4 regions of the Ruminococcus gauvreauii genome follow, and region 1 is predicted to be linked to each of the others. Evidence: riboswitches for the same ligand, from Rfam matches in the RefSeq annotation. Region 1 holds a riboswitch; each other region holds the start of a gene.
What was found. A riboswitch is a leader RNA that binds a small molecule or an ion and turns the genes downstream of it on or off. The one in region 1 is predicted to bind cobalamin.

Region 1 (4,931 bases):
GCAGATTTTGCCCGTCAACCTCAATAGACTCCGGATCGAAGAACGTGGCTGCCCTGTCACTCAGTTCAAAAGTTCGTTCCAGTGAGGCCTTCACAGCCTCAGGTGTCATGTCATTGCCATTTGAGAACTTTACACCTTCCCTGATCTTAAATGTCCAGGTGAGCTGGTCCTCACTCACCGACCACTCTTTTGCCAGGCACGGTACAATCTCGCCGTTCTCATCAAATTTAGCAAGCGTTTCTCCCACACCATAACGCGTCACCACCCAGCTGAAATACTGTTCCGTGGGCTCCAGTGTATCAGCGAAACTCGTCACACCGATAGTGACCTCCCCGCCGGAAGCCGTCTGCCCGGATGCCTCCTGCCCGGATGCCGCAGAACCTTTTGCCGCACTCTCTGACTTCTGGCATCCTGCGAGCAGTGATATGCCGATTAGCGACGCAAGTGCCAGACCCATTGTTTTTTTCATCCATTTATACATTGATTTCTTCCTCTCTTTCCTCGCATAACGTTGTTCTCATTCTAATTTTTTCCCTATTCCTGTTTCGGATCCAGGATATCCCGGATGCTGTCACCCAGCATATTAAAAACGACCACCACGATAACAATTGCAATACCGGGATAGATCATAAGCCATGGCGCTTTGCTTATGTAAGTTCTGCCCTCATTCAGCATCAGCCCCCACTCCGGAGTCGGAGCCTGGGCCCCAAAGCCCAGAAAAGACAGCGCTGCCAGCTCCAGCATCATCGTGCCGATATCTGTTGCAGCAGTCACAACCATCGTCGTGATCATATTGGGGAGCACATGTTTCAGAATTATGTTTTTTGTGCTGGTTCCGGTTACGACAGCCGCCTCCATATACAGATTGTTCTTAATCTTCAGAACCATACTCCTCGCCAGTCTCGCATACTTTGTCCAGCTCACAGCGGCTATCGCGATCACGGCATTGACCATATTGGGCCCCAGAAGACCTGCTATCGCGATCGCCAGTACAAGTCCCGGAAAAGAAATCATCATATCAGCCAGCCGCATGATGACAGCATCGACCGCACCGCCAAAGTAACCGGCGATCACACCGAGAGCCGTACCGACGACCAGGATCACCGCCACCAGGATCAGCGTCATCGTCAGGGATGACCTGGTGCCATAGATCACCCTGGATAGTACATCTCTGCCAAGTTTATCTGTCCCGCACGTATACGTGCCGTCCGGTGCCTTTAAAGAATCCGACATCACCGCATCATACGGGTCATGCGGAGAGATCAGCGGTGCCAGTAACGCCACACCTACAATGATCAATGCCAGGACAGAAAACATCGTAAACTGTTTATGAGACTTTAGAAACTTCAGTATCTTCACGTTATCTTTCCTCCTTCAGCCTGGGATCCAGCCGGTTATAGGAGAGATCCACCAGCAGATTAATTCCCATATACAGCAGCGCAATCCACAGCACATATCCCTGTACCAGCGGATAATCCCGGCAGGAGATCGCTTTGACCGCCATGCTTCCCAGTCCCGGCCAGTTATAAATGATTTCAACAACTGCAGTACCACCGAGCAGACTCCCCAGAGAAATTCCCAGAAGTGTGACCAGCGGCAGCATGGAATTCGGGAGCACATGCTTCCAGAGAATCGTACTCTCTCTGATGCCCCGCATCCTTGCTCCCGTCACATAGTCCTGCCGTAGTTCTTCCAACACTGCAATGCGTACCTGCCGGGTATACTTTGCCGACATGGAAAATGCCAGCGTTACCGCAGGAAGAATCAGTGATTTAAAATCCGTACTTCCCCCCGATACGGTAACCCATCTGAGCGTAACACCGAAAATACTGAGCAGAATCAAACCGACCCAGAAGCTTGGGATTGAGACTCCCATAAAGGTCAGCCCCCGCACCAGGTAATCCGGCCATCGGTTCTGGTATACAGCCGACAGAATCCCCAGTGGAATGGACACAGCCAGCATGATGATCAGTGAGAACAATGCCAGTTTCAGGGTCGGCCAGAAACAAGAAGTCAGTTTTTCCACGACAGGTACTTTCATAGAATAAGAAGTACCCATATCCCCGGTCAGAACACCCTTCAGCCAGGTTCCATATTGAATGAGAAACGGTTTGTCCAGGCCAAGTTCCGCCCGTGTCTGTTCGAGAAGCTCCGGAGTCGGCACGTTCCCGCACTCAGTCAGCATGATTTCCGCGGGGTCCCCCGGAGAAAGATACGTCAGCCCAAAAGTAAAAAAACTGATGCCAAACAGCACAACTAAAATCTGTATCAATCTTCTTCCCAGTTGTTTCTTATTCACAATCCTTCATCCTCCTGCAGCTTCTGTTTTGTTATCATATCACCTCTCCTTTCCGATCTGTTCTTCCAGATATCTGATAAATTCATGCGCCATCTCCGACAGAGAATCCTTGATTCGTTTGATATATCCGAATGAGACACTGTTTTCGCTTCCTCTGACAGGAATCGCCTTGATTTGATATTCCTTATACTTATCTTTTAGAAAACTGCTGTCAACCGAGCAGTAATCTGTATGTTTCAACAGCTGTATCAAAAAATGATCGCTGTTTGTACAGGCGATCTCCTGTCTGCCGGATCTGTTTAACCCCTCCCCATTCAAAACACCTAAATGCTTCGACAGAGAGTGAATGTCCTCTCTTCTCTGAATCAGCTTTACAGCCTCCAGGTCCTTTTCTGAAACGCACCGCCTGTCGAACAGCGGATTCTTTTCGCTGCAGAACAAAAAAAGTGATGTTTTCGCCAGTTCATGGAATTCCAGACCTTTCGTTCTCAGCCTTTCTTCAAATACCGGCTGATTTCTTCTGGATATGTAAGTAAAGCCCAGCTCCGCACTCCTCCGGTGCACCCATACCACGATATCTTCAAAGTCGCCTTCTCTGAGATCCAGATGTGGTTTTCTATACGCTTTCAGCCCGTAAAATTCTGCGAGAAGCGTTGACAGATTATTACTGGGTGTACAGCACACCGTCAGTCCCTCTTCTCTTTCTCCCTTTAGACTATTCAGCATTTCAAAATTCTTCAGCGTACTCAGTGCATACCGGTAGACCTGCTCTCCCTCTCTCGTCAGCGTAACCCCGCTTCTGTTCCTGACAAGCAGCACCATGCCCATCTCTTCTTCCAGCGCCTTGATAACCTTACTGACATTCGGCTGTGTCGTGATCAGCACCTCCGCTGCTGCATGAAAACTCCCCAGATCAACACTTGTCACAAAATACTGCAACTGCTTGATATCCATATGTCCCCCTTTTCATTCTCCATAGTCAATGCTAAATTTACTGACGCCGTCTTCAGAATAAAAACAAAAATAATTAAGGGAGGAAGGTTCTTGGTGCCTTTCTCCCGGTGTTTGCAGCGCGATCCCCCCTGAGGGGTTAAAAAGCAGAAAAAAAATGCTTCATTGCAATAAAAAAATGCGCACAATAAGTGCGCATAAGCATGTAATCAATTTACATTTGCTTCGCTCACACCTATACACCGTAGGCATTGCCATTCACATAAAAGCAGGTCTCCTGGCTTAAAAGCATTGTCTACTTCCCTTCCCGGATATGATATTTTCATCCAGTGGTTATGAAGTCGACCCTTTTTTCACAGTGACGGGATCGCATTGGATTCTCACCAATTTCCCTATTAATCCTGAAACAGGAACTTTTATGACTCTTTTTAAATCAAAATTACTATAACATACTTTTTTGTATTTTTCTCTCTTTTTTTTTGTTTTTCCCATTCCATTTTGTTATCACCCCTGGTGCAGTAATTTTTTAAAACTTTCACAAATGATATTGACTTTTCGCAGGATCGGTCTTATAATCAACATATGAACAGTTATTCATATGTTTCATCATTTAATTATAGAAACGGAGAGGATAAGTTATGAAACGCATGGAAGAATCGCTTGGACCTCAGCACAAAGAAACCTGTGGCTGCGGGCATGAACATCATGAGCACCACGACCACCATGAGCACGACCATGAATCCTGCGGCTGCGGGCATGAGCACCATGACCACGGGCATGAGTCCTGCGGCTGCGGGCATGAGCACCATGACCACGGGCATGAGTCCTGCGGCTGCGGCCATGAACATCATGAGCACGCTTTTCACAGCGGCAATACTGCCGAACTACCGGATGACGGCCACGAAAAGAGCGTTTACATTTTAGAAAATCTCGGCTGTGCCAATTGTGCAGCTAAGATGGAGCAGAAAATACAGGAACTCCCCGGTGTGTCTGCAGCCAGCATCACGTTTGCCACAAAGCAGCTGCGTATATCCGCCGACGGCCAGGCCGCATTGATTCCACAGATCCAGAGTATCTGCTCCTCCATCGAATCAGAAGTTCGCGTCGTGCCGAAGGATACTATTTCTGCAGGCAGCAGCAAAACTAAAACTTATATCCTTCAGAATCTCGGATGTGCCAACTGCGCTGCAAAGATGGAGCAACGGATCAACCAGCTCACCGATGTGGAGTGTGCATCCATTACCTTTGCCACAAAGCAGCTGAAACTCACAGCAAAATCGCCGCAGCGTCTGATTCCAGAGATTCAGAAGATCTGCAACGCGATTGAGGACGGTATTGAAATTGTCGAAAAAGAATCCTCTGTGCGCAGCCATGAAGCCGTTGCTGCAAAAAAGGGGATGTCGGAAAGCACCCGCGCCCTGACAGAAATCATCATCGGGGCGGTCCTTTTCATCGCCGGTGAAATACTGGAACATATGGGCTTTGGAACTGCCGTCACACTCCCCATCTATACTGTCGCTTATGCGGTCCTTGGCTGGAAAGTCATCTGGACAGCGATCAGGAATATTGCCAGAGGACAGATATTTGATGAAAACTTCCTGATGAGTATCGCAACGCTGGGTGCCTTTGTTATCCGCGAATATCCGGAAGCGGTCGGTGTTATGCTGTTCTACCGCGTCGG
Region 2 (4,931 bases), 2.0 Mb from region 1:
CGGTTTAAAGAGCGCACTCAGGTTCCTGCTTATAAAGCAGAACAGGAGGGCAGGCAGAGGAGAGGAACGGGAAGGTGGGCGCTGATTATCATCCTGCTGATCTTTGCTTCGCCGCTGCTGCTTGGATTCGGAGGCGGGATACTCGGACTTGTGGCAGGCGTCTTTGCAGCGATCCTGGGGATCTATGTGGCGTTTGCCGCTGCGGGAATCGGTCTGGCAGCAGGAGGGATTGCAGCCTTTGCGGCGGGAGTCGCAAAATGTATCGTATCACCCGCGAATGGACTGATCTCTATCGGTACCGGCATGGTGCTTCTGGCAGTAGGACTTTTGCTTTTTGCAGTGTTCGTCTGGCTGACTTTTAAAGTCACTCCAAGGGTTTTCCGGTCAGTGATCAACTGGTTTTCAAGAATCATGCACCGCGGAAGAGGAGGTGAGTCTGATGAAAAAGCTGTTTAAAGGGGTTTTCATCGCATGCGGAATCCTTATGATCGCCGGGATCGGACTGGGACTGGCGGGATTGATCATGGGAGGCACATTTGAGGGAATTTCTGTCCCGTTTCACTACAGAGGAATCTCGGACATCAGTGAGAACATCACCGGGGCAGCCAGTGCAGATGCCGAAGACATCCGCCGGATCAGAGTGGATATGAAGGCTGGAAAGTTTGAGATCGAGCATGGCAATTATAAAGATATTCAAGTTGACGCCGATCAGTCCAGGACAAAGATCAATGTGAGCACGGAGGGAGATACACTTGTGGTCAGCAGCAAAGGCCGCTGGGGAAGTAAGGGCGGTGTCGCGAGAATTTATCTTCCGGATAACATGGATCTGAAAAGTGCGGAACTGAATATCAAGGGCGGGAGCCTGGAAACAGATCGCCTGACTGCACAGGAAGTGACTGTAGATGCAGGAGGCGGGGAATTCGTGTGTGACGGACTTATTAGGGCGGAGGATGCGGACTTCGAAGTTGGGGCCGGATCCATCAGTATTGCTCTGCTTGAGAGCAGCGAATCGGATTTTGACTGTTCAGCCGGGCGGATCGCATGCACAATGACGGAAAGTATGGCTGATTATTATTTTTCGGGCGAATGCAGCCTGGGGCGTCTTTCCTATGGGGACCAGGAGTGGCATGTAAATGACGACATAGAGATCGGAAGTGAAGCAGCGAAAAGAACGATCGATGCGAAATGCAGCGTGGGAGATATCACGATTGATTTTGAAAAATAGATAAGGAGGAATCGTAATGGAAAATAAGAGATTATATCGTTCATCAACAAATTACATGCTTGCAGGTGTATGCGGCGGAATTGCGGAATATTTTAACATTGATCCAACACTTGTGAGACTCGGCTGGGTATTGTTTTCATGCCTTGGAGGTTCCGGAATTCTGGCATACATTATAGCCGCAATTATTATTCCAAAATAGTAACTATTCAGGACGGCGTATCTTCTTGACCGAAAAAGCCGGTCAAGAAGCATCGGATGTTCATCCAATGTGGAAATTGGTGCGTAAAAGCGACTTACAAGCAAGCTTGACGCAGCTTTCTGCACCAATTTCCCCGCCGTCCTGAACTGTTACCCGAAATAAAGAATAAAACAGAAAAAAAAGGTCATACTCCAAAGAGAAAAGGAGTGTGACTTTTTTATGAAGAAAAATAAGGATATCGACCTACATCAAATATCTCCGGAAGAACAGCTGAAATATGAGATCGCTGAGGAGCTTGGACTGCTGGACCGTGTACTGGAAAATGGATGGAGGACCCTTTCAGCGAAAGAGACAGGAAGGATCGGCGGCCTTGTCACAAAACGCAAGCGCGAGATGAATCAGGAGTAATGTGTTACAGAAGCGGGGCGGCACATGCAAGCCATGACGAGGCAAGCAGACGGCTGCCCGCTTCTGACAGATGAATGCCGTCCGTGGTGAGGATGGAATTGCCGCGGTCATCATTTTGTGCATTCATCCGTTCATGGAGAGGAAGAAAGACAGCGCCGAAGCATGAAGCCAGTTCCTGGAGAATTTCACTTTCCTGACGGATAAAGGGATGCCAGCACAGGTATTGTGCTGGTGATGAGAAGATAAAGGGCTCCAGTAAAATGAGAGAAGGGATTCCGGACGATGTGATATTCTCCAGAATACGCCGGCAGTACCGTGTGAATTCTGCGGGAATTCGCGGACGGTCCGTATACAATTCAACCGGGATATCGTTTACCCCGACGAGCAGGGTGACAAGATCAGGGGCAAGCGCAAGGCAGTCCCGATCAAGACATTTGCATACGTCCTCGGACGTAAAACCGTCGTGGCCTCTGTTTATGATTTTATATTTGTCTGCTGGCAGCATTTCACGGACCACTGACACATAGCCGTCCCCCAGATCAAAGGGAGATTCTGTAAACAGCCGGTGACTGTCGGTGATGCTGTCACCGATAAAAAGAATTTTTTTCATGGAAATACTTGACGCCTTTCTTCAGGTATGGTAAGATTTACTTGTATAATTCCATATTACCACAGTAAGTGCATCGGGGAAACAAAAGTTTTTTTGATGAAGAGGGAATTGGGTGCGAATCCCAAGCGATCCGGTCACTGTATTTAGGGAGCAATATTTCATAATCCCATTGTACGAGAGTATGAGAAGGGGAAATAGAGCGATGATCTATAAGTCAGGAAACCTGCTTATTGTGTACAAGGTTGAAACTTCCGTGCAAAGTTTAACATCCTAATTTGTCGTATGACAAATTTCGTGTCTACTTTCATTAACGGAGTAGGCATTTTTTTATGGAATGCCAAGAATAAACAAACGGCTAAGGACCTTAATAATACGGATTATGCAAAGATTAAACGGCAGGGTGAATGCTTAGGTTAGTAAACAGTTAAATTGAATTATTTTTCCTCCGCAACTAAAATAATTTCAATATTTCCTCTTAACTGTATAAACGCTCGTGATTGCACCGAAGCAGCCTCATCCACTTTAATGACATGCAAAACGCTGTGTGGGATAAAAACCACACAGCGTTTTGTGATGTCAATAATCCTGAATAGTTGCCTGGATTTATTAAGAAAAAATAAATCCTGTAAAAAGGATTGACTTCTCTGGTCTACTGCTGTAGACTAAAGGCATGCTAGCAGTCTATTGCAGTAGACGAAAGGAAGTAAATCATATGATGAAGTTTTTTGATTCAGAACTGAATGTAATGGAACTATTGTGGAAAGAGGGTGATATGACAGCGAAACAGCTTGTGGAGAAACTGAACAGGCAAGTTGGGTGGTCGCGTACCACCACATATACGATTATAAAGAAACTGATTAATAAGGGAGCAGTGCAGCGCTCGGAGCCGGACTTCATGTGTCATGCGCTGATCAGCAGGGAGAAAGCACAAAAAGCGGAAGTGGATCAACTGATTGATAAGATGTTCGACGGGTCATCTGGCCTGTTGATCAACACGCTTCTGGAACGAAAAGACCTGCCTGAACACCTTGTGGAAGAATTGAGAAGGATTGTAAAAGAGACGGAGTGAGGATGAGATTATGAGTATTCTGCAAATGAATCTTTCGGCGGCATGTATCATTGCTGCCATAATCGTGATGAGAACAGCGGCGCTTGACAAACTGCCGAAGCAGTTGTTTCAGCTCCTGTGGCTGATACCGGTGATTCGTCTGTTTGTACCATTCTCATTTTCGTCGCCCATCAGCATATTCTGCCTGTTTGAACGAACGCCTGTACAGGAAATGACAGGTTCTTTTCTGTCATCCGGATCGATTGGCGGCGGTAAAGCTGATCTGGCACTGCGCAGCGGATCGTCATTTTTGTGTATGGCTGTATGGATAACCGGGAGCGTAATCCTGGCTGCCTGTTTCACGATCGTGAATGTACAGAGCAGACGGGGATTTGCTTCTTCTGTGCCGGCCGGAAACGAAAATATTGACAGATGGCTGGCACAGCACAGAATAAGGCGGCAAATCAGTGTCAGAGTGAGTGACAGAATAACAACGCCATTGACATATGGCGTGGCAAAACCTGTGATACTGCTTCCGGCATCACTTGAATGTTCGGGTGAGGCACAGCTTAACTATGTCCTGCTCCATGAGTTTCTGCATATCAGAAGGCTGGATATCCTGAAGAGTATCGTTATGCTGATCACGGTATGCATATACTGGTTTAACCCAATGGTATGGATCATGTATGTTCTGGTCAACAGGGATATCGAGCTGGCATGTGACGAGGGAGTATTAAAAGAATCGGGGATAAGCACCAGGGCGTCTTATGCGCTGACGCTGATCCAGATGCAGGAAAACAGGGGAGGAGCGGGTTTGGCGAAAAGTTTCAGCAGATATGCGATCAAAGAAAGGATTGAATCTATTATGAAATATAAAAAAGCGTCGGTCACCGCAGTTGCAGCCGCATTGGCACTGGCAGCGGGGATCACAACAGCGTTTGCATCGAGTGCAGCCGCGACAGAGACAATTAAGGCAGAAGAAATGGAGAGTTCAGTTTCGAGCGAATCTGTCGATGCCGTACTGGAAGCGGAGGAGCAGGAGGGACCGAGAACTGAGTCTGTATCGGGTGCAGCCGCGGCAGAAGCGATAAAGGCAGAAGAAACGGAGAGTTTAGCTACGAGTGAATCTGTCGATGCCGTGGCGGAACCGGAGAATCAGGAGGGATCGAGCACTGATCAGGTGGAATACGCGACGATAACTGCAGATGATGACGGCGAAAAGTCATCCGACGGTTACGACAGTGATGTAGCCGCAGTGGAAGAGGCTGAAGTTCATGTCGATGGAAAAGCATGGAGTGGGACGATAACTCAGGAGAATAAAGAAAAAACCGTACATGATCTGCAGGAGACACAGAGTATACTGGAAGCGGAGAATGTACAGTAGGTGACAGCAGAGGAGCTGCCCGGCATTTTATGCATGGGCAGCTCGTTTGCTATGACA
Region 3 (4,931 bases), 1.4 Mb from region 1:
CCGGCGAGGAACACCCTCCATCCAGGTACCGCACAAACGCACGTTCTGCTAATGCCGCATACGTTCCGTCCAGATCTGAAAATCCTTCCAGAAACGAGTAATCCTCACCTGCTCTGCCCTGAAGCGCAAGGATCCCCTGTCCCGCCGAAGGAATGATCTCTTCCGGTTCAAAATATCTGCTGATTCTACCCGCGAGTCCGAGCCGTTTAAGGCCTGCCGCAGCGAGCACAAGCGCAGAATACTCCCCGCTGTCCAGTTTTGCCAGGCGGGTAATCACATTTCCTCGCACACTTTTGAACTCTGCCTGCGGAAACAGTTCCCGAAGCTGCAGAATTCTTCTCAGGCTGGAACAGCCGACAGGTTTTGAGAAATCGATTTCTTCTGCCCCCTGCGGCAATACGAGAACATCTCTCGGGTCTTCCCTCTTCGAAAATGCAACGACCGGAAGTTCATCCGGAACTTCCATCGGCATATCCTTAAGGCTGTGTACGGAGAGGTCGCTGCGCCTGTCCAGCAGAGCTTTGTCCAGCTCCTTGACAAACAACCCTTTTCCTCCCACCTTATCGAGCGTCCGGTCCAGAATGATATCGCCGGTCGTCTTCATCGTCAACAGCGAAACTTCTGTTTCCGGGCACGTTTCTTTTATATATGAGATCACCATCTCGCTTTGAATCACCGCGAGTTTGCTCTCCCGGCTGCCAACACAAAATTTTTCCGGTGCTGCCATAGTTATTCGTCCTCCTGTAAAATCGTCGAGTGCTTTTTCTATCGCCTGCCTGGCGCGTTTTGCCCTGCCGTGGTCCCTGCCTCCCGCATTGACCCCCGCCACCAGCGTATCTCTTTTGACAATGCCGGGAAAATGAAAATCACATTTCGTCCGGTCGCTGATGACATTTACCAATATGCCCAGGCATTTGCATACACTGTAAATGTCTTCGTTCAGCCCCTCGTCATCCGTGCCGGCAATCACAATATCGGCCCCGTATAGATCCTCTCTCTCATACTTCTTCTCACATATTTTTATCCGTCCTTCTTTTGCCAGTGTCAGCACACGCTCATCAAAACGGGGTGCAACCACGACAATGTTCCGTGTGAATTCCGACAGTGTCCCGATCCTGCGCGACGCGATCTTTCCTGCACCGATCACTACGATCTTTTTCTCTGACAAATCCACAAAAAGCGGAAAATACGCCTGTCCATTACTCTTCATACAGCTTTTCCAACCCTTCCACACAGGCTAAAAATGTTTCTTTTTCCAGCGAATCCCGCAGTCCGAAGATCATTTTTCCGACTACTTTCCCTGCCGCCAGTTCGATTGACTTTCTGAGTGTCTCCCTCTCTTTGTCCTCCAGCGGAAGTTTGCCAAGGATCTTATGTATGCGCAGCTCCAGATCAGTCGCCGCGTCCTCCTGGATTTCCTGAATCCTCGGGATCAAATCCCTGCCGTCATACCAGTCATAGAATTCTTTCTGCTGTTCCAGAAGAATCGCCTCAGCCTGGTCAAAGGAATCCTTCAGATAGTCACCGACCGCCGTGATCTGAAAATCATCGATGTCATACAGCGTCACATGTTCCATCTCACCGATGGCCGGTTCGATGTCCCTGGGCACAGCAAGATCGATGAAAATAATATCATGCGTAAGATCCGCTTCCCCGAGCAGTTCCCGTGTCAGTGTAAAATTGGGACTTGCTGTCGCACTGACTACCACATGGCATTTTGGCAGCAGATCCATACGCTCTCCGTAATTGATCCGGGCACATCCCTTCGGAATCGTTACCATGCCGCTCCGATACTGCCGTACTGTGACAGTCACCGCAGCACCTGCCCTCTGCATTGTCTGTGCAGCCAGTTTTCCCATCTCTCCATTTCCGATCACCATGCATGTTTTTCCCTGTATCTCATAGCCCTGCTCTTTCAGCATGGAAACTGCACGGTCCATCGCCGTAACGTTTGCTCTTGAGAAGGTAACATCCGTTTTTACTTTTTTTGCCGCCGTCACCGCCATGCGGAACAATACTTCCAGTACACTGTCAGTCATATAATTCTCACGTGCAAGCGACAGTGCATCTTTTACCTGGGTAATGATCTGATCCTCCCCGAGGATCTGGGATTTCAGCCCGCAGGTCAGATGGAACAGGTGGTTCACCGCGTCTTTTCTCTCACGCATGACAAAATACTGACCAAACTGTGTCGGATCCACTTTCTTGATGATGCACAGTTCTTCCACGAGTGAACCTTCCCACTCTTCTTCCACACTGGCCCAGATTTCCATACGATTGCAAGTTGAAAGTATGATGCATCCCAATATGCCGTCGCTGCATTTCAGCTGTTCCATGGCAGCAGCTGCATTCTTCTTCGTAAAGGAGAATAATGCCCTTACATCCACAGATGCCTTGTTATGATCAATACCCACCATACAAATACTCATCATTTGTTCCTCCAGAATTTATTCCTCCCCATCATAGCACATACTTTTAAAAATGCAAAATCTATTTTCTAATTTTAAGAAATTCGTAACTATTCAGGACGGTGCATCTTCTTGCCCGGCTAACAGCCCGGCAAGAAGCATCGGATGTTTTTACACCTATTTTCCCGCCGTCCTGAACTGTTTTAAAAAATTCATTTGACATTAGACGGACAACGCGATAAAATTTATCATAGAATTGAATGTGAAGTGGAGCCTGCGTATTTCTCCGCAGGGTAAGAGGAAAGTGAGTGCAAGTCTCACACGGTCCCGCCGCTGTAATGGAAGAGCCGTATCTTATGATGTCACTGGTGAAAACTGGGAAGGCAAGATACGGTGGTGACGCCTGAGTCAGAAAGCCTGCCCTTCACAAGCGATTTACACCCCGGTTACGAACGATGGCCTGGTGTAAGGAAACGGCAAATTCTAACATGCTGCCGTTTCAGTGCGCCTGTCTATGTGAAGTGGGATTCCTTAGATACGGCGTTCTTTTTTTGTAAAAATGAGAAAGGAGAAAATTATGACAAAGTCACAAAGAACAATTGTTTTAATCGCCGCAGTTTTTGCACTCTCGTTTGGAATTCTGCCGGCTGCAAACGCGATGCACATTATGGAGGGCTATCTCCCGGCCAAGTTTTGCATTGCCTGGGGAGTTGTCTGCGTACCATTCTTAATCGCAGGTTTCTTCTCCATAAAGAAAACACTTTCCGGAAACCGGAAACTGATCATGATCCTGGCCATGGTGGGAGCGTATGCCTTCGTCCTGTCCTCACTTAAGATTCCGTCTGTTACAGGAAGCTGTTCACACATGACAGGAACCGGTCTCGGTGCGATCCTCTTTGGTCCCGCCGCTGTCAGCATTGTCGGACTGATCGTTCTGGTCTTCCAGGCAATTCTGCTCGCACACGGAGGTCTTACCACTCTTGGCGCAAATACATTTTCCATGGCGATCGCCGGTCCTCTGGTGTCCTATGGAATCTACAAGCTTTGCAATAAACTGAAAGTACCGAAGCTGGTGTCTGTATTTCTGGCAGCCTTCCTCGGAGATCTGTTTACATACGTGGTCACCAGCGTCCAGCTGGCAATCGCATATCCATCCGCTGACGGCGGATTCGGCGCTTCCCTCGGGAAATTCCTGGCTATCTTTGCGGCCACTCAGATACCGCTTGCAATCATAGAAGGTATCCTGACCGCTATCGTGATCATCGGTCTGGAATCTTACGCCAAGTCTGAACTTTCAGATCTTGGATTTTTAAGAGGGAGGAATGCATAATGACTAAAAACACAAAAACTGTACTGATACTTCTGCTGCTCGTTGTTGTGATCGCTGTCGTACCTTTATTTCTGAAAAGCGGCGCCGAGTTCGGCGGTGCCGACGGTGCGGCATCCGAGATGATCGAGGAGATTCAGCCGGGTTATGAAACCTGGGCTGATCCTATCATGGAGCCTGCCAGCGGAGAAATTGAAAGTCTTCTCTTCTGCCTTCAGGCCGGTCTCGGTGCCGGAGTCTTCGGATTCGTCATGGGACGCCTGGTAGAGAGAAAAAAACACGAACCTAAACGGACATGACGCCTAATGGCATCATCACCACAAATGAAAGTAGAAAACACAGGAGGAACACGCCCCATGCCGGACGCATCCAAAAAAGCAATTCTGGTTGTCAGCTTTGGTACCAGTTTTGCCGAAACGAGAGAAAAAACAATTGACGCTATTGAAAAAGAGATTGCAGACGCTTTCCCTGACTATCAGATTTACCGCGCCTGGACCAGTAAAATGATCATGGCGAAGCTGTTACGGCGTGACGGCATCAAGATCCTGAATGTCAGAGAGGCAATGGAGAAAATGCGTGATGACGGTATTACGGATGTCATCGTTCAGCCGACTCACGTGATCAACGGTATCGAAAATGAATTGATGACGGAGGATGCACTGATGTATCAGTCTTCCTTCTCATCCATAACCTTCGGCAACCCGCTGCTCACAACCGAGGAGGACAATCATCATGTAGTACACACCATCGCGGCGCATTTCTCCCACCTCCGTGAGGACCACGAAGCTCTCGTACTGATGGGTCACGGCACTACACACTTTTCCAATGCCATTTATGCGGCGTTAAACTTCAAGTTTCAGGATGAGGGCTTCTCAAATATCTTCCTGGGAACTGTCGAGGCGTATCCGACCATGGATTCTCTGCTCAAGGCCGTCAAAAAAACCAAAGCAGCAAAGGTCATTCTGGCGCCCTTTATGATCGTGGCCGGTGACCATGCCACAAATGATATGGCAGGTGATGATGAGGATTCCTGGTATACGCAGTTCAAAGACGCAGGCTTTGAAGTGGAATGCATACTAAAGGGACTGGGGGAATACCCAGAGATCCGTTCTCTGTTCGTGGATCATATCCGCACAGTGATCAGCTGATCACAAAAAACAACAGGCAGATTGTTTTCTGGAAATCCCGGAAACAAT
Region 4 (4,931 bases), 480 kb from region 1:
CATCCAGGCTGTCCAGTGTTACATTTCCAATCGCTTCAATCTTATCGATCGTCTTCTGTGCCTGCTGCCTGTTGTTGCGCAGTACAGAGAGTGCCTGCTGTGCTGCAACCAGATCGCTGAAATTTCCCACAAGCTGCTTCTGATTTGCCGTCAGAGAGCGGTATGCCGCACCGACTGCGACGATCTCTTCCTCTTTTTCGAGTGTTACCTCGCCGATTGCCGCAATCATTGCCTCGATTTCAGCCGCGACCTCCACATCCAGGTGCAGTGATGCCAGTATCTCCTCCAGTGCCACCAGTGAATAATAATTCTCTACCAGAGCTTTCTGAACATTAGTAAAACCGTCATACTCCGCCCTTATCGCCTGAATGTCTTCCTCGTCCTCAAGTTCCGCCGTTCCTCCATAATTCGAGATCTTCGTAACCAGCTCCTTGCTGACCTCGATATCTTCCCACTGTGCATTCTGCTGTGCCAACTCATTCAGCACTTCCTGTGCGTGTCTTATCACGTCTGCTTCTTCTGCTGTGATCTCCTGACGTTCCTCCCCGGACAATGCAATATACGCAGCCTGAGCATCCGATACGATCTGGAAACTGTCATCCTCTATACTGAGTGTCTCCGGTATTAACGCAATCAGATCACGTACATTCTGTATTCTTTCCGCCTGTTCTCTCAGCTGTTCCAGCGTCAGCTCCGCCGATTCAAGCAGCGCAATAGTACTTTCTTTTATCAGCTGCTGCTGTTCCCCGGTCAGCAGTTCAAAGGCTGCACGAGCTTCAGCGATTACCGTTTCTGATTCCAGCGTCACCTCGCCGATTCCCCGGATCAGAGCCGCTGCCGCATCGGCCGCTTCCTGGTTTTCCTGTAAGATAACCAGGCTCTCTTCCGCTGCGATCAGGTCGGCATAGTTCGTCACATAAGCCTTATCTTCCTCCTGCAGGGCATCATACGATTCACGCGCCTCCCTTATATAAGGTTCACGGTCTAAAGTCACCGGCATGCCGATGTCCGTGATCAGACTGATCACCACTTCCGCCTGGTCCATACTTGCTTCTAATTGTTTCAGCGCCTCTTCAGCAGATACCAGCTTCTCATAATACGCGCGGCAGGTAAGATTCTTTTGTTCCGTCACACTCATACTGTCATAGATCGCACGCGCCTGGCGGATGACAGAGCGGTCAGAAATTCTGATTTCCTTTCCCAGACTTGAGATCAGTACTCCAAACGGATTGATTTTGTCAAATGACACCCTCCAGCCCGCGTAATATTTCTGATCTCCATACGTCCCTTTCGGAACCGATGTCACGGTTGTCCCGGACAATTTATCAGCGGCGGAAGCACTCAGATACCAGCCGTTGAAAATGCAGCCCTCTTTCGTGATCTCATCTGCTGTCGGCAGAACGATCTCGGCATCCATCGGTGTGAACATGTCCGGCACCGTTACACCTTCCGACAATACTCCGCCGTTTAATTCCAGTTCCAGTGAAAAATCAATCTGACCGAACATGGCATACAGGGTCACATCCTGTTCCGGCATGGAAAGCGTTTCCCCCGGCCGGTACGTCGTTCCCGTTCCGTCCGCCTTCGTGTTCCATGCCACAAACGCCTCATCCCCCGTGGACTGCACAACCGGCAGCAGGACTTCCTCATACGGAGCGTAAGGTTCCGTACCTGTCGCTGCAGAGCCATTGCCATCGTAAGTGATATTGTATGTTTTCGCTGTCATCTGCGTATAACTGCCGTCCGTCATATCGGTCATATCATACAGTTTATTCTCTCCGTTCAGAAAACGGTCGTAGGAAATCAGGGCGTAAAGCGCCTGATCCGTCGCCATTGGATTGACCAGATCACCGCTTCCGCCTCCTCCGTCATCTCCCGCCGTGACGTGTTTGAATCCTCCCACCGCTTCGCTGGAACCGCTGTTTTTCTCCCAGTGCATCAGAATTGCGTCGATCATATTATTGCAGCGTGTGCCGTCCCATACGGCGCCTTTTGTGACAAACCCACATTCTTTTCCTATATTGGAGAGCACAACGCTTTCAGATAGCGGATCGATGCCAAGCTCCGTCAGGGCTACGATCACCTGAGTCGTCGACTCGGTATTGATGTCGCTTCCCCAGCCCTTAAAGCCCCCATTAGCCAGCTGCATCTGGTGCAGCGTATAGATACCGCGTTCCACCGCTTTGATAAACTCCGAATACGGTGTCGCTGCGCCGGACTCTTTGTATTTCAGTTCATCCAGATAATAGGGTGCCATTGCCTGCAGCGCCATTCCTGTGATGTCGGCATCAGCGCCGTTCTCAGCCGCATTGGCGTCATTCAGTGCCCAGCCTCCGATCGTCTTGTCCGAATTCAGGATCTCATGGCGCACGATATAATCCAGCATACGGCCTTCGGTGTTGATATCGCCTTCCTGATAATCAGAAGGTGTCTCGTACAGCTGATACCCGCCGGTATTCAGGGCGATCAGGCTGAATATCGGACCGTTGAGCCCCTGCCAGTACGTGTCATTATATGATTTTGACAGCTTATCCAGGAAGTCATAGCCTCCCACATCTGCCGGTGACTTGCCGAGTGCGCTCAGTGCAAGTATCACCCTGCACCACTCTGTAATCTTATATGCATGAAGTTCGCCGTTCTTACTCTGTACTGTTTCAGTCATACGCTGATAATAGTTTTGGAAATAATCATCCGGTATAAAGTTCAGATAATCCATTCCCGTATACATCCCGCGCAGCAGACTCATCACTGTCCATTCGCCGGCATTTGTGCCATAGGCCGGCTTTTCCACTGTCTCAAGTTCATATCGCGCGGCAGCATTGATATAAAAGCGCAGACCGGGCTTTTCATCTTCCCAGAATCTCAGCTGCTGGAAATTGTCATCCGCATCTGCACTTGCATTCCATGAAACCGCACCTGCTTCCATCAGGCATGCTGACATCGACAAGATCAGGACCAGCATGACCGCAGTCAGCCTGTGTATACAATGCCGCACGCTTCCCCTTCTTCTCAGATTATTTTGTTTTTTCCTATCCATAATTCGTCTCCTCCCTGCCGTAAGTCACTGTCCATATACATGTTTTACTGATTTTTGGCAACAAAAAAAGCATATTTTCTTCACCCGAAAATATTACTTGATTCGATCTATGGCAGTTCTCCTGACTTCGCTTCATCCTTGGGAATGCCTTCCCAGGCTCCTGGCCCAGTGGTATATCACTCCTTCGTCCGCGTTACAGTAGTGGTGACTGTTCCGGATTCACACCGGATTCTCTTTTAACGGATTTCTGCTTTCCTCCCTGCCGAAATCCGACCATAAATACTGATCTTATGAAATTGCTTACAGTATAGCACATCCTTTTTTTCAAGTAAACTGCAAAACCTGCACTATTTTCCCAAAACGGCGGGGTATTCCAAATTGGAATCCCCCGCCGCATTCATTAGTTGATACTTCCTTTTGTTTCAGTTGAGTTAGCGCCCAAAATCTTATTGCCGTTCACGGTACGGTATGCGCGCACCACATACGTATAGGTAATCCCCTTCTTCAGGCCTTTTTCCGTATAAGCTGCTGTATTTCCATTGCCGAGTTGTGTGACGAACTGATATTTCCCTGTTTCCGGATTCCTGCGGTAGATCTGATATCCGCTGGCTCCGTTCACCTTGCTCCAGCTGATCTTCAGGCTGGTAGAGGAAGCTTTTCTGACCGTTACATTTTTCACCTGTGCCGGTACTGGTTTTCCGCTCAGTATATCGCTGTTCGCACCAATGTATTTCGTGTTTTTCACCGTACGATATGCACGTACCACATAGTCATACGTATTTCCGCATATCAGATTGTAATGCATATAGGACGTTGTATTTCCATTTGCAATCTGTGTGACGTATTTCCACGGGCCGCTTTTGGAGGTCCTGTGATAGATCTGATATCCGCTGGCTCCGCTCACCTTTTCCCAGGTAAGTTTCAATGTCTGAGACCCCCAGGACTGAACTTTGGAAATCACTGTTTTCTCCGGCATCGCTTTGCCTGTGATTCCTGATTTCACATAATCTCCAAGCTGTTTCTCACCTCCAAGCGTATACACGGCACGCACAGTGTAAGTATAAACCGTTCCCGTAGTCAGTCCGGTGTCTCTGTATGCCGTTGTTTCGCGTCCGCTCACAGCTGCGATCTCTTTGTAACTTCCTCCTGCTGTCTTTCGGTATACCTGATACCCTTCTGCACCGTTTACGGATTTCCAGGTAACATTCACCGTATTATAATTTACTGACTTTACAGAACTTAATGTTACCGGACTTCTCATCACTTCCTGCAGTTCATACAACTTATCCTCTGCATCAAACAGCTTCTGATCATTCTCTACATATGCTTTCTGCATTCTGGTCAGTTTGTTGTAGGCTGTACGGGCTGTTTTAATTACATCCTCACTGTCAAGCGTCACCTCTCCGATCTGATCGATCAGTCCTATGACCTCAATTCCTGCCACCTCATCCCCGGAGAGCGTCACAGTAATTTCACAGGTCGCAAAGGCGTTTCCTGCTGTTCCATAGATGCTTGCGCTTCCAACTCCAACTGCCTTTACGATACCATTTTTGACTGTCAGCACGTCCGTATTGCTTGACGCCCAGCTGAACTTGCTCATATTGCCGTCCGCAGGCGTAAAATCAATAGTATCCAGAGAGATGCTGCTTCCTTTCAGCATACCGATTCTCGATGCACTGATGGTCACGTCCGTAACCGGGTTTGGCACCTCAACTTTACAGGAATACACGTTTTTGTTCTTCAGCTCTGCTGTAATTGTTGTTTCACCAAAGCCTACAGCTTTTACACTTCCGCTGCTCGAGACGGTCGCCACATCCTGATTGCTCGAGTTCCAGGTAATCGATCCCGTATCTCCTGATGCCGGCCATTTTATAATCTCATACAAAAAGTTTTT

Region 2: linked by a shared signal. The riboswitch ahead of NQ502_RS04390 (BlaI/MecI/CopY family transcriptional regulator) and the one ahead of NQ502_RS14260 (LysR family transcriptional regulator) in region 1 are both predicted to bind cobalamin.
Region 3: linked by a shared signal. The riboswitch ahead of NQ502_RS01310 (energy-coupling factor ABC transporter permease) and the one ahead of NQ502_RS14260 (LysR family transcriptional regulator) in region 1 are both predicted to bind cobalamin.
Region 4: linked by a shared signal. The riboswitch ahead of NQ502_RS12145 (InlB B-repeat-containing protein) and the one ahead of NQ502_RS14260 (LysR family transcriptional regulator) in region 1 are both predicted to bind cobalamin.

The regions. Positions count from the first base shown of each region.
Region 1 is NZ_CP102290.1:3,000,906-3,005,836, reverse strand. Features, by position in the region: gene NQ502_RS14275 (ABC transporter substrate-binding protein) at 1-481, opposite strand, end outside; gene nikC (nickel transporter permease) at 535-1,359, opposite strand; gene nikB (nickel ABC transporter permease) at 1,361-2,299, opposite strand; gene NQ502_RS14260 (LysR family transcriptional regulator) at 2,339-3,253, opposite strand; cobalamin riboswitch at 3,501-3,683, opposite strand; gene NQ502_RS14255 (heavy metal translocating P-type ATPase) at 3,889-4,931, shown strand, end outside.
Region 2 is NZ_CP102290.1:896,389-901,319, reverse strand. Features, by position in the region: gene NQ502_RS04415 (DUF1700 domain-containing protein) at 1-456, shown strand, start outside; gene NQ502_RS04410 (DUF4097 family beta strand repeat-containing protein) at 440-1,225, shown strand; gene NQ502_RS04405 (PspC domain-containing protein) at 1,242-1,424, shown strand; gene NQ502_RS04400 (small, acid-soluble spore protein, alpha/beta type) at 1,644-1,832, shown strand; gene NQ502_RS04395 (SGNH/GDSL hydrolase family protein) at 1,837-2,442, opposite strand; cobalamin riboswitch at 2,492-2,687, shown strand; gene NQ502_RS04390 (BlaI/MecI/CopY family transcriptional regulator) at 3,155-3,511, shown strand; gene NQ502_RS04385 (M56 family metallopeptidase) at 3,522-4,874, shown strand.
Region 3 is NZ_CP102290.1:273,501-278,431, forward strand. Features, by position in the region: gene hemC (hydroxymethylbilane synthase) at 1-727, opposite strand, end outside; partial or broken gene NQ502_RS01300 (precorrin-2 dehydrogenase/sirohydrochlorin ferrochelatase family protein) at 734-1,210, opposite strand; gene hemA (glutamyl-tRNA reductase) at 1,200-2,432, opposite strand; cobalamin riboswitch at 2,659-2,847, shown strand; gene NQ502_RS01310 (energy-coupling factor ABC transporter permease) at 2,986-3,738, shown strand; gene NQ502_RS01315 (energy-coupling factor ABC transporter substrate-binding protein) at 3,738-4,034, shown strand; gene NQ502_RS01320 (sirohydrochlorin cobaltochelatase) at 4,092-4,883, shown strand.
Region 4 is NZ_CP102290.1:2,519,479-2,524,409, reverse strand. Features, by position in the region: gene NQ502_RS12145 (InlB B-repeat-containing protein) at 1-3,037, opposite strand, end outside; cobalamin riboswitch at 3,132-3,330, opposite strand; gene NQ502_RS12140 (Ig-like domain-containing protein) at 3,438-4,931, opposite strand, start outside.